Regions from separate parts of the Streptomyces sp. NPDC104814 genome, predicted to be linked through region 2. Evidence: predicted binding sites of a transcription regulator. Region 2 holds the regulator's gene; the other holds the start of a gene.

Region 1 (6,698 bases), on a different contig from region 2:
TCCGCCTCGGCAAGACCTACGGGAACCTGATGGTCGACGTGCGCGCCTCCAACGCCAAGCTGCGCGCCCGTTCCCGCCGGATCGTCGCGCTCGCCACCGGAGCGGGCGAGGAGGAGATCGAGGCGGCGCTCACGGCCACCGACGGCGAGGTGAAGAACGCGATCCTGGCCCTGCTCGCCGAGGTGGACGGCCCGACGGCGGCCCGCCTGCTGGCCCGGTCCGACGGGCATCTGCGCGCGGCGCTGGCGGCGGCCCACGCGTCCGCGGAGCAGTGAGTCCGCCTTCCCCGCGCACGCGGAGCGGCGGTCGCGGCCTACCCTCGGGTACATGAACCACGCGCAGCTCACCGCCCTCGGGCGCGCCCTCCGGCTCCTCGGCGAGCACGGCGAGGCGCTCACCACCGACACTCCGGACGCCCGGCTGCACGAGGTGAAGACGGATCTGCGGCGGGCGCTGGACCTGCTGGAGGAGAGCGTGACGTCGGCGCCGCCGACCACCCGCTGCGCCGAGCACCCGCAGGGCCCCGTGGACGAGAGCGCGCCGGACCTGTGCCTGCTGTGCGAGACACGGCGGCGGGCGGCCCGGCGGGCCGAGGTCGGCGGCGGCTACGGCCGGCCGCGGGTGGACACCGCCGAGCGGATGCCGTCCCGCTACGGCGTGCGCGAGGACCGGCCGCAGCCGCAGCAGCGGTGGCTCGCGGAGGCGTGGAACGGCCGCGAGTGGCAGCTGTGCGGCACGCCACGCCACGACCGCCGGGAGGCCGAGCTGTATCTGGCCGCCCAGCGGCGCGGGCCCCGGCCGGCGATGGCGTACCGGCTGGTGCACGAGTTCACCGACTACGAGGTGCTGCGGGTGTGGGGCACGCCGGTGAAGGTGGACATCGAACCGATGGGCAACATGTAGCCACCGGCACCGCACCCCCCAAGGGGCGCGGCGAACTGCGGGACCAGCCACCCCGCACCCGCACACGAACCCCCCAGGCCGCCCCGCCATCGGAGCACCGGCACGGCAACCCCCAAGGGGCGCGGGCTCTGTTCGATGTGCGGCTCCGCCGCGTGGGCGCGACCAGCCACCCCGCACCCGCAGAGGAACTGCCCGCCTCGCCCCGCCCCGCCTCAGCGAAGCGTCTTCAGCGCCGCCGCGTCGTACGGCTTCAGCTCGTCGAAGCGGCCGGCGAGCACCTTCGCCGCCCACTCGGGGTCCTGGAGCAGGGCCCGGCCGATGGCGACCAGGTCGAACTCGTCGGACTCCAGTCGGTCCAGCAGGTTGTCGATGTTCTTGACCGGCGAGCCCTCGCCCTGGAAGGCGTGGATGAAGTCGCCGTCGAGGCCCACCGAGCCGACGGTGATGACGGGCTTGCCGGTCAGCTTCTTGGTCCAGCCGGCCAGGTTGAGGTCGGAGCCGTCGAACTCCGGCAGCCAGTAGCGGCGGGTGGAGGCGTGGAAGGCGTCGACACCGGCGGCCGCCAGCGGCGTGAGGATCGCCTCCAGCTCCTCGGGGGTCTCGGCGAGACGGGCGGCGTAGTCCTGCTGCTTCCACTGCGAGTAGCGGAAGAGGACCGGGAACTCCGGCGACACCTTCTCGCGGACGGCCGCGACGATCTCCGCCGCGAACCTGGTACGGGCGACCGGGTCGCCGCCGTAGGCGTCGGTGCGGCGGTTGGTGCCCTCCCACAGGAACTGGTCGATCAGGTAGCCGTGGGCGCCGTGGATCTCCACGCCGTCGAAGCCGATGCGCTCGGCGTCGGCCGCGGCCTGGGCGAACGCGGCGACGACGTCGTCCAGGTCGCCTTGCGTCATGGCCTTGCCGGTGGGCTCGGCGCCGGCGGTGACGAGGCCGGAGGGGCCCATGGCCGGGGCGTCCGGGAAGGGCGGCTGGCCCTGCTCGCGGACCATGCCGATGTGCCACAGCTGAGGCACGATCGTGCCGCCCCCGGCGTGCACGGCCTCGGCGACCTTCGCCCACCCGGCCAGCTGCTCCTCGCCGTGGAAGCGCGGCACCCGGTCGCTCTGTCCCGCCGACTCATGCCCGACGTACGTGCCCTCGGTGACGATCAGACCGACACCGGCGGCGGCGCGGCGGGCGTAGTACGAGACCACGTCCTCACCGGGGATGCCGCCCGGCGAGAACATCCGGGTCATCGGCGCCATGGCGATGCGGTTCGGGACGGTCAGACCGTTGATCGTCGTCGGACGGGAGAGCAGGGCGGCCGCGCGGGCGGCGGCGGGCTCGGCGAGGCTCATGGGCAGGGCTCCTCAAGTGACCGGAGGGTATGTGCACGCGCATTGTTGCACTCACTGAAGCAACCATGCGCGGCCCGTCCCTCATTCCGGTCAGCGGGCCCGGCCCGTGTGACCCCGGACACGCCCGAGGGCGGCACCCCCAGCCGGAAGCTGGGGCTGCCGCCCTCGGAAAGGCCTTCGCGAAGACCCGAAAGGACAGGTGATCCGGAAGGATCAGAAGTCCATGTCACCGCCCGGCATGCCGCCGCCGGCCGGGGCCGAGGCCTTCTCCGGCTTGTCGGCGATGACGGCCTCGGTGGTGAGGAACAGCGCGGCGATCGACGCGGCGTTCTGCAGCGCGGAGCGCGTCACCTTGGCCGGGTCGATGATGCCCTCGGCGACCAGGTCGACGTACTCGCCGGTCGCGGCGTTCAGGCCGTGGCCCGGGGTCAGGTTGCGCACCTTCTCCACCACGACCCCGCCCTCGAGGCCGGCGTTGACCGCGATCTGCTTCAGCGGGGCCTCGAGCGCGAGCTTCACGGCCTGGGCGCCGGTCGCCTCGTCGCCGTCGAGCTCCAGCTTGTCGAAGACGTGCGTGGTCTGCAGCAGGGCCACGCCACCGCCGGCGACGATGCCCTCCTCGACGGCCGCCTTGGCGTTGCGGACGGCGTCCTCGATGCGGTGCTTGCGCTCCTTGAGCTCCACCTCGGTGGCGGCACCGGCCTTGATGACCGCGACACCGCCGGCGAGCTTCGCCAGGCGCTCCTGCAGCTTCTCGCGGTCGTAGTCGGAGTCGCTGTTCTCGATCTCGGCGCGGATCTGGTTCACGCGGCCCGCGACCTGGTCCGAGGAGCCGGCACCGTCGACGATGGTGGTCTCGTCCTTGGTGATGACGACCTTGCGGGCGCGGCCCAGGAGGTCCAGGGTCGCGTTCTCCAGCTTGAGGCCGACCTCCTCGGAGATGACCTCGCCGCCCGTGAGGATGGCGATGTCGCCGAGCATGGCCTTGCGGCGGTCGCCGAAGCCCGGGGCCTTGACGGCGACGGACTTGAAGGTACCGCGGATCTTGTTGACGACCAGGGTCGACAGGGCCTCGCCCTCGACGTCCTCGGCGATGATCAGCAGCGGCTTGCCCGACTGCATGACCTTCTCCAGCAGCGGGAGCAGGTCCTTGACGGAGCCGATCTTGGAGTTCGCGATGAGGATGTACGGGTCCTCGAGCGACGCCTCCATGCGCTCCATGTCGGTCGCGAAGTAGGCGGAGATGTAGCCCTTGTCGAAGCGCATGCCCTCGGTGAGCTCGAGCTCGAGGCCGAAGGTGTTGCTCTCCTCGACGGTGATGACGCCTTCCTTGCCGACCTTGTCCATGGCCTCGGCGATGAGCTCGCCGATCTGGGTGTCGGCGGCGGAGATGGAGGCCGTGGAGGCGATCTGCTCCTTGGTCTCGACGTCCTTCGCCTGCTCCAGCAGGGCGGCGGAGACGGCCTCGACGGCCTTCTCGATACCGCGCTTCAGGGCCATCGGGTTGGCACCGGCGGCGACGTTGCGCAGGCCTTCCTTGACCAGGGCCTGGGCGAGCACGGTCGCGGTGGTCGTACCGTCACCGGCGACGTCGTCCGTCTTCTTGGCGACTTCCTTGACCAGCTCGGCGCCGATCTTCTCGTACGGGTCCTCGAGCTCGATCTCCTTGGCGATGGACACACCATCGTTGGTGATCGTGGGCGCGCCCCACTTCTTCTCGAGGACGACGTTGCGGCCCTTGGGGCCGAGCGTCACCTTGACGGCGTCCGCGAGCTGGTTCATGCCGCGCTCGAGGCCGCGCCGCGCCTCCTCGTCGAACGCGATGATCTTGGCCATGTGAAGTGGTCCCTCCAGGACTGGGGGTGATTACTTCGGACCGCGCCCGCGCCCGCGACGGACGGCCCAGACCTGCGGGTTCCTTGCCCCGCCCGGCCCCGGCCTCACCGACCCGGTCCTTACGTTGTCACTCTCACCTTCAGAGTGCTAACGCAATGATTAGCACTCGGCATGGTCGAGTGCAAGCGCCTGACGGGGGTCGGGGCGGTGGATCAGCCGCCCGCGAACACGTCCCCCGGCGCCGTCCGGACGTGTCCGGGCACGCGGAAGGGCCCGCACCCTGTGCGAGGTGCGGGCCCTTCGTGCGTGAATGAACGTTCAGGCGGTGACGCGAACCATGTCGGCCTGCGGACCCTTCTGGCCCTGCGAGATCTCGAACTCGACCCGCTGGCCCTCTTCCAGGGTGCGGTAGCCGTCCATCTGGATGGCGCTGTAGTGGACGAAGACGTCCGCACCACCGTCGACCGCGATGAAGCCGTAGCCCTTCTCCGCGTTGAACCACTTGACGGTGCCCTGAGCCATGCCTAACTCCCCTATTACTGGCCCTTGCACAGATCCACACTTCGCGGATCCGGGTCAGACCTCACCCCCCGGATGGGTGGGGGCGTGCGCCGGAACGCGTCGACCGCGGCTGAATGTATCTGTCCAACTGCCGTCTGCAACAGGTCAATCGGACGAGAAATCTGGACGGGGCCGGTCCGAAATCTCGCGAGAATTCACCTGAATTCCGAGCAAGTCGGGCCACGCAAAGGGTGCAAAAAAGACAAAAGACCTGCTTACTTTGGCTACTTCTTGTCGCCCGTGCAGCAGGTTCGAGAGATCGCGTCCCGTCGAATGCGGGCCGCGTTCCCCAACTCTACCTCGTCTAACCACATGGAATTGCCCCCTCCGTTTCTCTCACGGAGGGGGCAATTCGATGAACTCTGTGTGTCAGCAGCCGCCGGCGACCGCCGGGATGATCGACACGCCCGCACCGTCCGGGGTGGCCGTCTCCAGACCCTGCTCGAAGCGCACGTCGTCGTCGTTGACGTACACGTTGACGAACCGGCGCAGCTTGCCCTGGTCGTCGAGCACCCGCGCGGCGATGCCGGTGTGGTTCTTCTCCAGGTCCGCGATGACCTCGGAGAGGGTCGCGCCCTCGGCGGGCACCTCGGCCTGGCCACCGGTGTAGGTGCGCAGGATGGTGGGGATGCGAACGGTCACGCTCATGCGAGGCCAGCCTCTCGGAAGGAGTCCAGGGTCGGGCGGATGGTGGCGGTCAGGCCGGTGCCGGCCACCGCGTCCAGGGTCTTCAGGCCGTCACCGGTGTTCAGGACGACCGTCGTCTTCGTCGGGTCGAGGAGACCGTTCTCGATCAGCTTGCGGGTCACACCCACGGTCACCCCACCGGCGGTCTCCGCGAAGATGCCCTCCGTGCGGGCCAGCAGCTTGATCGCGTCGACGACCTGCTCGTCGGTGACGTCCTCCACCGCGCCGCCCGTGCGGCGGGCGATGTCCAGGACGTAGGGGCCGTCGGCCGGGTTGCCGATCGCCAGCGACTTGGCGATGGTGTTCGGCTTCTGCGGGCGGACCACGTCGTGCCCGGCCTTGAAGGCCGTGGACACCGGCGAGCAGCCCTCGGCCTGGGCGCCGAAGATCTTGTACGGCTTGTCCTCGACCAGGCCGAGCTTGATCAGCTCCTGCAGGCCCTTGTCGACCTTGGTGAGCTGCGAGCCGGAGGCGATCGGGACGACGAGCTGGTCGGGCAGCTGCCAGCCGAGCTGCTCGCAGATCTCGTACGCCAGCGTCTTGGAACCCTCGGCGTAGTACGGCCGCAGGTTGACGTTGACGAAGCCCCAGCCCTCGCCGGCCGGGTCGCCGATCAGCTCGGAGCAGAAGCGGTTCACGTCGTCGTAGTTGCCCTCGATGCCGACGAGCTCGCCGCCGTAGATCGCGGCCATGACGACCTTGCCCTGCTCCAGGTCGTGCGGGATGAACACGCACGAACGGAAGCCGGCCCGCGCGGCGGCCGCGCCCACGGCGCCGGCCAGGTTGCCGGTGGAGGAGCAGGACAGGGTGGTGAAGCCGAAGGCGCGCGCCGCCTCCAGGGCCTGCGCCACCACACGGTCCTTGAAGGAGTGGGTGGGGTTGCCGGAGTCGTCCTTGACGAAGAGCTTGCCGGCGTCGACGCCGAGTTCGCGGGCCAGGTGGTCGGCCTGGACGAGCTTGGTCCAGCCCGGGTTGATGTTCGGCTTGTCGGCGACGTCCGCGGGGACGGGCAGCAGCGGTGCGTAGCGCCAGATGTTCGCGGGTCCCGCCTCGATACGCTTGCGGAGTTCCTCGGTGTCGTAGGCCGAGAAGTCGTAGGCGATCTCGAGCGGGCCGAAACACTCCTCGCACGCGAAGACCGGGCCGAGCGGGACGCGGTGACCGCATTCGCGGCAGCTGAGGGCCGCGGCGGGACCGAGGTCGACGGTGGAGGTGCTGGTAACTGTCTGCGCAGCCATGTGAGGCGAGGCCCTTTCTCCTCATCTTCCTCACGACGCATCTCGCCGTGAGACGGAATTGGCACCTTCCCCGGCCGGGAGCCTCGCGTGAACGAGTCCGGAGTCAGGGTGGTTGCCGGGGCTTCACCGGGCC
Region 2 (6,698 bases):
GGGGCCAACCCCCGGACCCCCGGCCACAACACAAAACCCGGCACCGCCGGACATCACCGCCCGTTGAAGGCATCCTTCAACCGCGAGAACAGCCCCTGCTGCCCCGGCTGGAACTGGCCCGTGGGCCGTTCCTCGCCGCGGAGCTTGGCCAGTTCGCGCAGCAGACGCTCCTGCTCGGGGTCGAGCTTGGTGGGCGTCTGGACCTCGACGTGCACGATCAGGTCGCCGCGGCCGCCGCCCCGCAGATGCGTGACACCGCGGTTGTGCAGCGGGATCGACTGGCCGGACTGGGTGCCGGGCCTGATGTCGACCTCCTCCATGCCGTCCAGCGTCTCCAGCGGCACCTTCGTGCCGAGGGCCGCCGCCGTCATCGGGATCGTCACCGTGCAGTGCAGATCGTCGCCGCGCCGCTGGAACGTCGGGTGCGGCAGCTCGTGGATCTCGACGTAGAGGTCGCCGGCGGGACCGCCGCCGGGCCCGACCTCGCCCTCACCGGCGAGCTGGATGCGGGTGCCGTTGTCGACACCGGCCGGGATCTTCACCGTCAGCGTCCGCCGCGAGCGCACCCGGCCGTCACCGGCGCACTCCGGGCACGGGTTCGGCACGATCGTGCCGAAGCCCTGGCACTGCGGGCAGGGCCGCGAGGTCATGACCTGGCCCAGGAAGGACCGGGTGACCTGCGAGACCTCACCGCGGCCGCGGCACATGTCACACGTCTGCGCGGAGGTGCCCGGCGCGGCGCCCTCACCCGAGCAGGTGGAACAGACGATCGCGGTCTCGACCTGGATGTCCTTCGTGGTGCCGAAGGCCGCCTCGTCGAGTTCGACCTCGACCCGGATCATCGCGTCCTGGCCCCGGCGGGTGCGCGAGCGCGGTCCGCGCTGCGACGCCGTACCGAAGAACGCGTCCATGATGTCCGAGAAGTTCCCGAAGCCGCCCGCGCCGAAGCCGCCCGCGCCGGCGCCGCCGGACTGCGAGAGCGGGTCGCCGCCGAGGTCGTAGACCTGCTTCTTCTGCGGGTCCGACAGCACCTCGTAGGCGGCGTTGATCTCCTTGAACCGCTCCTGCGTCTTCGGATCGGGGTTGACGTCCGGGTGCAGCTCGCGAGCGAGCCGCCTGAACGCCTTCTTGATCTCATCCTGCGACGCGTCGCGGCGCACGCCGAGTACGGCGTAGTAGTCCGTGGCCACCTACGACTCCGCCAGGATCTGTCCGACGTACCGTGCCACTGCGCGTACCGCTCCCATCGTTCCCGGGTAGTCCATGCGGGTCGGTCCGACCACGCCGAGCTTGGCGACAGCCTCGCCGCCCGAACCGTAGCCGACCGACACGACGGACGTGGAGTTGAGTCCTTCGTGGGCGTTCTCATGACCGATCCGTACGGTCACGCCCGGATCCTTCGCCTCGCCGAGCAGCTTCAGGAGGACGACCTGCTCCTCCAGGGCCTCCAGCACCGGCCGGATCGTGAGGGGGAAGTCGTGCGGGAACCGCGTCAGATTGGCGGTGCCGCCGATCATCAGCCGTTCCTCGTTCTCCTCGACCAGCGTCTCCAGCAGCGTGGAGAGCACCGTGGAGACCGTACCGCGGTCCTCCGGCTCGAAGGCCTCCGGCAGGTCCTCCACCAGCTTCGGCACGTCCGTGAACCGGCGGCCGGCGATCCGGCTGTTCAGCCGGGCCCGCAGATCCGCCAGGGAGGTCTCGCCGAAGGGCGCCGGGCAGTCCACCATCCGCTGCTCCACCCGGCCGGTGTCGGTGATCAGCACCAGCATCACCCGGGCCGGCGCGAGCGACAGCAGCTCCACGTGCCGCACGGTCGAACGGGTCAGCGACGGGTACTGCACGACGGCCACCTGCCGCGTGAGCTGCGCCAGCAGCCGCACGGTACGGGCCACCACGTCGTCGAGGTCGACGGCGCCCTCGAGGAAGTTCTGGATCGCGCGCCGCTCCGGGCCGGTCATCGGCTTCACACCGGCCAGCTTGTCGACGAACAGCCGGTAGCCCTTGTCGGTGGGGATGCGCCCCGCGCTGGTGTGCGGCTGCGCGATGTACCCCTCGTCCTCCAGGGCCGCCATGTCGTTGCGGACGGTCGCCGGGGAGACGCCGAGGTTGTGCCGCTCCGTGAGCGCCTTCGAACCGACCGGCTCCTCGGTGCCCACGTAGTCCTGGACGATGGCGCGCAGCACCTGAAGCCGTCGTTCACTCAGCATGGCGCACACCTCCAGAAGTCTTCCCTCGTAGCTTTCCTGGCACTCTGCGCGTCCGAGTGCCAGACGTCCCCGGGCCAGTGTACGGCGGTGGGGTACGCCCCCGGCAAGGCTGGTCATACCGCGTGGTCGCGTACCCGCTAGCGTCGCCGCATGACGGTTACTTGGGAAGAGCTCGGGTGGGAACCGCTCGCGGCCGGAGTCGGACGGTGCCGACTGCCCGGCTGGGACTGTACGACGGGGCTGGTCGTCGGCCACGGCACGGCACTCATGATCGACGCCGGGTCGAGCCTCGCGGAGGGCGAGCGGCTGCGCGCCGAGGCCGAACGGCTCACCGGGCACGGTGTGACCCATCTCGCGTTCACCCATCCCCACTTCGACCACGTCCTCGGCGCCTCCTCGGTCGGGGCCGGCGAGATCTTCGGGGCGGTGGGCATCGATGCGGCGTTCACCCCGCGCGGCCGGGAGGAGCTGCGGGCGGACGCGGTGAAGGCCGGTCTGGACCCGGAGCTCGCCGAGCAGGCCGCGGGGGCGCCGGTGCCGGTCGGCCACCTGGTCAGCGGCGAGTGGACCCTCGACCTCGGCGGTGGCCGCCAGGTGCTGCTCGCCAACGTGGGCCCGGCGCACACCGCCCACGACCTCGCCGTCCTGGTCCCCGGTGAGCGGGAGGTGGTGTTCTGCGGTGACCTCGTCGAGGAGTCCGGTGAGCCGCAGGCGGGCCCCGACGCCGTTCCGTCGCACTGGCCCGGCGCGCTGGACCGGCTGCTGGCGCTCGGCGGTGAGGACGCGCTGTACGTGCCCGGTCACGGAGCGGTGGTGGACGCGGCGTTCGTGCGGGCGCAGCGGGACGCGCTGGCGGCCCGCTTCGGCGTGTCGCGCTGATCCGGGCGCTCGGCGGCGCTGGTTCTCCTATCGTCATCCGAATGCGGCAGTACTCCCCCGACCTGACCCCGCCCTGGAAGAAGAAGCCCGCGCCGGCGCCCGAGGTGGCGGCCGAGCCGGGCCTGGTGGTGGAGGAGCCCGGCAGCGGCTTCTGCGGCGCGGTGATCCGCTGCGAGGCCGGCACGGTCACTCTGGAGGACCGCTTCGGCAAGCACCGGGTCTTCCCGCTCCAGCCGCGCGGCTTCCTGCTGGAGGGCCGTGTGGTGACGCTGGTGCGGCCCGCCGCGGCGGCCGCGGCACGGCCCGGTCGCACCGCGTCCGGATCGGTCGCCGTGCCCGGCGCACGCGCCCGGGTGGCCCGGGCCGGCCGCATCTACGTCGAGGGGCGGCACGACGCCGAGCTGGTGGAGAAGGTCTGGGGCGACGACCTGCGCATCGAGGGCGTGGTCGTGGAGTACCTGGAGGGCGTCGACGACCTGCCGGCGATCGTGGAGTCCTTCGACCCGGGTCCGGACGCCCGGCTCGGCGTCCTGGTGGACCATCTGCTGCCGGGCACGAAGGAGTGGCGGATCGCCGAGGCCGTGACGAGTGAGCACGCGCTGGTGGTGGGCCACCCGTACATCGACATCTGGCAGGCGGTGAAGCCGTCCGCGCTGGGCATCGAGGCGTGGCCGGTGATCCCGCGCGGCCAGGACTGGAAGACGGGCGTGTGCCGGGCCCTGGGCTGGCCGGAGAACACGGGCGCGGCCTGGCAGGCGATCCTCGGCCGGGTGCGGTCGTACAAGGATTTGGAGCCGGAGCTGCTGGGCTGTGTCGAGCGCCTCATCGACCACGTGACCGTGCCCTGACACCTACCCGATCGTTTATTCGGCGGGACTGGTGGACTGCTCTCCGCCGCTGCGGAGGTGGTCCGTCGCTGAGCTGGTCCACGCGACCGAGCAGTTCGTGCTCCCCGCCGACGCGGGGGTCGGCCCCTCAGTCCACCAGGTCCCGCACCACCGCGTCCGCGAGCAGGCGGCCGCGCAGGGTCAGTACCGCGCGGCCCTCGGCGTACGGTTCCGGCTGGAGGAGCCCGTCCGTCAGAGCTCGGTCGGCGGCCCGGCGGCCGTCCGTCTTCAGCAGGTCCAGCGGTACGCCCTCGCGCAGCCGCAGCTCCAGCAGGACGCGCTCCACGCGGCGGTCCTCGTCGCTCAGGATCTCCCGTCCGGCGCCCGGGGAGCGGCCCGCGGCCAGCGCCGCCGCGTAGGCGCCCGGGTGCTTGACGTTCCACCAGCGCACCCCGCCGACATGGCTGTGGGCGCCCGGTCCCGCGCCCCACCAGTCGGCGCCGCGCCAGTACAGCTCGTTGTGCAGGCAGCGGCCGGCCTCGGAGGTGGCCCAGTTGGACACCTCGTACCACTCGAAGCCCGCCGCGGAGAAGGTCTCCTCGGCGATGAGGTAGCGGTCGGCGTGGACGTCGTCGTCGGTCATCGGGACCTCGCCGCGCCGGATGCGCCGGGCGAGCTGCGTGCCCTCCTCGACGATCAGGGCGTAGGCGCTGACGTGGTCGGGACCGGCGCCGATCGCGGCGTCCAGCGAGGCACGCCAGTCGTCGTCGGACTCCCCGGGCGTGCCGTAGATCAGGTCGAGGTTGACGTGCTCGAAGCCCGCCGCGCGTGCCTCGGCCACACATGCCTCGGGGCGGCCGGGGGTGTGGGTGCGGTCGAGGATCTTCAGCACATGCCGGCGGGCGCTCTGCATGCCGAAGGAGATCCGGTTGAAGCCGCCCTCGCGGAGCGTGGCGAGGTAGGCCGGGTCGACGGACTCCGGGTTGGCCTCCGTGGTGATCTCCGCGTCCGGCGCGAGCCCGAACTCGTCACGGATCGCCGCCAGCATCCGCACCAGGTCGCCGGCGGCCAGCAGGGTGGGCGTGCCGCCGCCGACGAAGACCGTGCGCACCGGGCGCGGGTCGTCGCCGAGGACCTTGCGGGCGAGGCGGATCTCGTCGGTCAGCGTCTCGGCGTAGTTGTCGCGGGAGGCGAGCACTCCGCCGGTGCCGCGCAGCTCGGTCGCGGTGTAGGTGTTGAAGTCGCAGTAGCCGCAGCGGGTCGCGCAGTAGGGCACGTGCAGATAGAACCCGAGGGGCCGCTCGGCGGCGCCGGCGAGCGCGGACGCGGGCAGCGCGCCGTCGTCGGGGACGGGCTCGCCGTCGGGGAGTGCGGAAGGCATGTCTCCCATTGTCCAGGACGGCGGAGGGTTACTCGGCCTGCAGGACGAGCAGCGCCAGGTCGTCCTCCGGCGGCTGCCCGCCGAAGTCGTGCACCAGCCGGATGATCCGCTCGGCGACGAGGCCGGCGTCGAGGCCGGCGCACCCGGCGAGCGCGCGGGCCAGCCCGTCGCCGTCGTCGAACTGGTCGGGGCCGTTGCGCCGCTCGGTGACCCCGTCGGTGACGCACAGCAGGGTGTCGCCGGGCCGCAGCTCGATCGTCTCGCTGGTGTACGTCTCGTCCTCGACGACCCCGAGCAGGGTCTGCGGGCGGGCGGCGGTGCGGACGTCGCCGCCGGGGCCGAGGACCAGCGGCAGCGGGTGCCCGGCGGAGGCCAGGGTGCAGCGCACCCCGCCCTCGTACGGCTCCAGCTCGCCGTAGAGCAGGGACAGGAAGCGGGTCTGCGGGCCGTCGGCGGGGGCGACGGGGCCGGCGAAGGCGCGGGCGGCGGCGTCGGCGGCCTCGGTGGCGTCGTCCAGGAGGAGCTGGTTGAGGCGGTCGAGGACGTCGGCGACGCCGTAGCCCTCGCGGGCCAGCAGCCGCAGCCAGGGCCGGGCGAGCCCGATGACGACGGCGGCCTCGGGGCCCTTGCCCTGGACGTCGCCGACGGCGAAGCACCAGCGGCCCCGCCCGGCCGGGAAGACATCGTAGAAGTCGCCGCTGGGGCCGCCCTTGTCGCAGGGCTCGTAGACCAGGGCGGTGCGCACGCCGGGGATCTCGGCGACGGCTCCGGGCAGCAGGCCGCGCTGGAGGACGGCGCTGATGGTGGCCTGCCTCGCGTACTGGCGGGCGGCGCCGATGGCGAGCGCGACCCGGCGGCTGAGGTCCTCGACGAGACCGGTGACCTCGTCGGGGAAGCGCAGCAGTCCGGTGCGGCCGATGACGAGGGTGCCGAGCGGGCGGCCGCCGGCGACGAGACGGTAGGCGAGGGCCGCGCCGTGCGGGCCGAGCGCGGCCCCGGGCCACGGGTAGGGCAGCGGGCCGGGGGTGGCCGCGGCGGGCGGGCGGGGCGGTTCCTTCTCCAGGGCGTGGCGCAGCTCCTCGACGAGGTGTTCGCTGCTGTGCCACACCCGGGCCGGCCGTACGCCCTCTCCGCCGCCGTCGGCCCAGCCGCGCCCGGTGACCTCGTCCTCCAGCCACACCGCGCACCAGTCGGCGAGGCGGGGCACGACGAGCTGGCCGGTGAGGGAGGCCACGAGGTCCTCGTCGAGCTGTCCGGCGAGCAGGTCGGAGGCCTCGGCGAGGAAGGACAGGGCGCCGCGGCCGAGCCAGTCCCGGTCGCCGTCGGCGCCGCGCGGCTCGGGGGCGAGGATCCCGGCGAGCTGGAGGGCCTCGCCGAGGGCGCGGTCGCCGGGGCGGGTGAGGC

What was found. The regulator HrcA, encoded in region 2, represses chaperone genes, less so after heat shock. The targets are predictions, from matches to a motif close to TTNGCACTCNGNNNNNCNGAGTGCNAA.
Region 1: the regulator HrcA is predicted to act here: its motif matches at 4,239-4,265, upstream of groL (chaperonin GroEL).

The regions. Positions count from the first base shown of each region.
Region 1 covers NZ_JBVJOL010000006.1:118,777-125,474, reverse strand. The annotation lists gene murQ (N-acetylmuramic acid 6-phosphate etherase) at 1-275, shown strand, start outside; gene ACZ64A_RS21245 (hypothetical protein) at 328-903, shown strand; gene ACZ64A_RS21240 (NADH:flavin oxidoreductase) at 1,116-2,243, opposite strand; gene groL (chaperonin GroEL) at 2,457-4,079, opposite strand; gene ACZ64A_RS21230 (cold-shock protein) at 4,398-4,601, opposite strand; gene ACZ64A_RS21225 (MoaD/ThiS family protein) at 5,010-5,288, opposite strand; gene thrC (threonine synthase) at 5,285-6,565, opposite strand; SAM riboswitch class I at 6,584-6,698, opposite strand, start outside.
Region 2 covers NZ_JBVJOL010000002.1:155,137-161,834, reverse strand. The annotation lists gene dnaJ (molecular chaperone DnaJ) at 54-1,190, opposite strand; gene hrcA (heat-inducible transcriptional repressor HrcA) at 1,191-2,207, opposite strand; gene ACZ64A_RS09295 (MBL fold metallo-hydrolase) at 2,358-3,086, shown strand; gene ACZ64A_RS09290 (DUF3097 domain-containing protein) at 3,128-3,934, shown strand; gene hemW (radical SAM family heme chaperone HemW) at 4,062-5,294, opposite strand; gene ACZ64A_RS09280 (SpoIIE family protein phosphatase) at 5,323-6,698, opposite strand, start outside.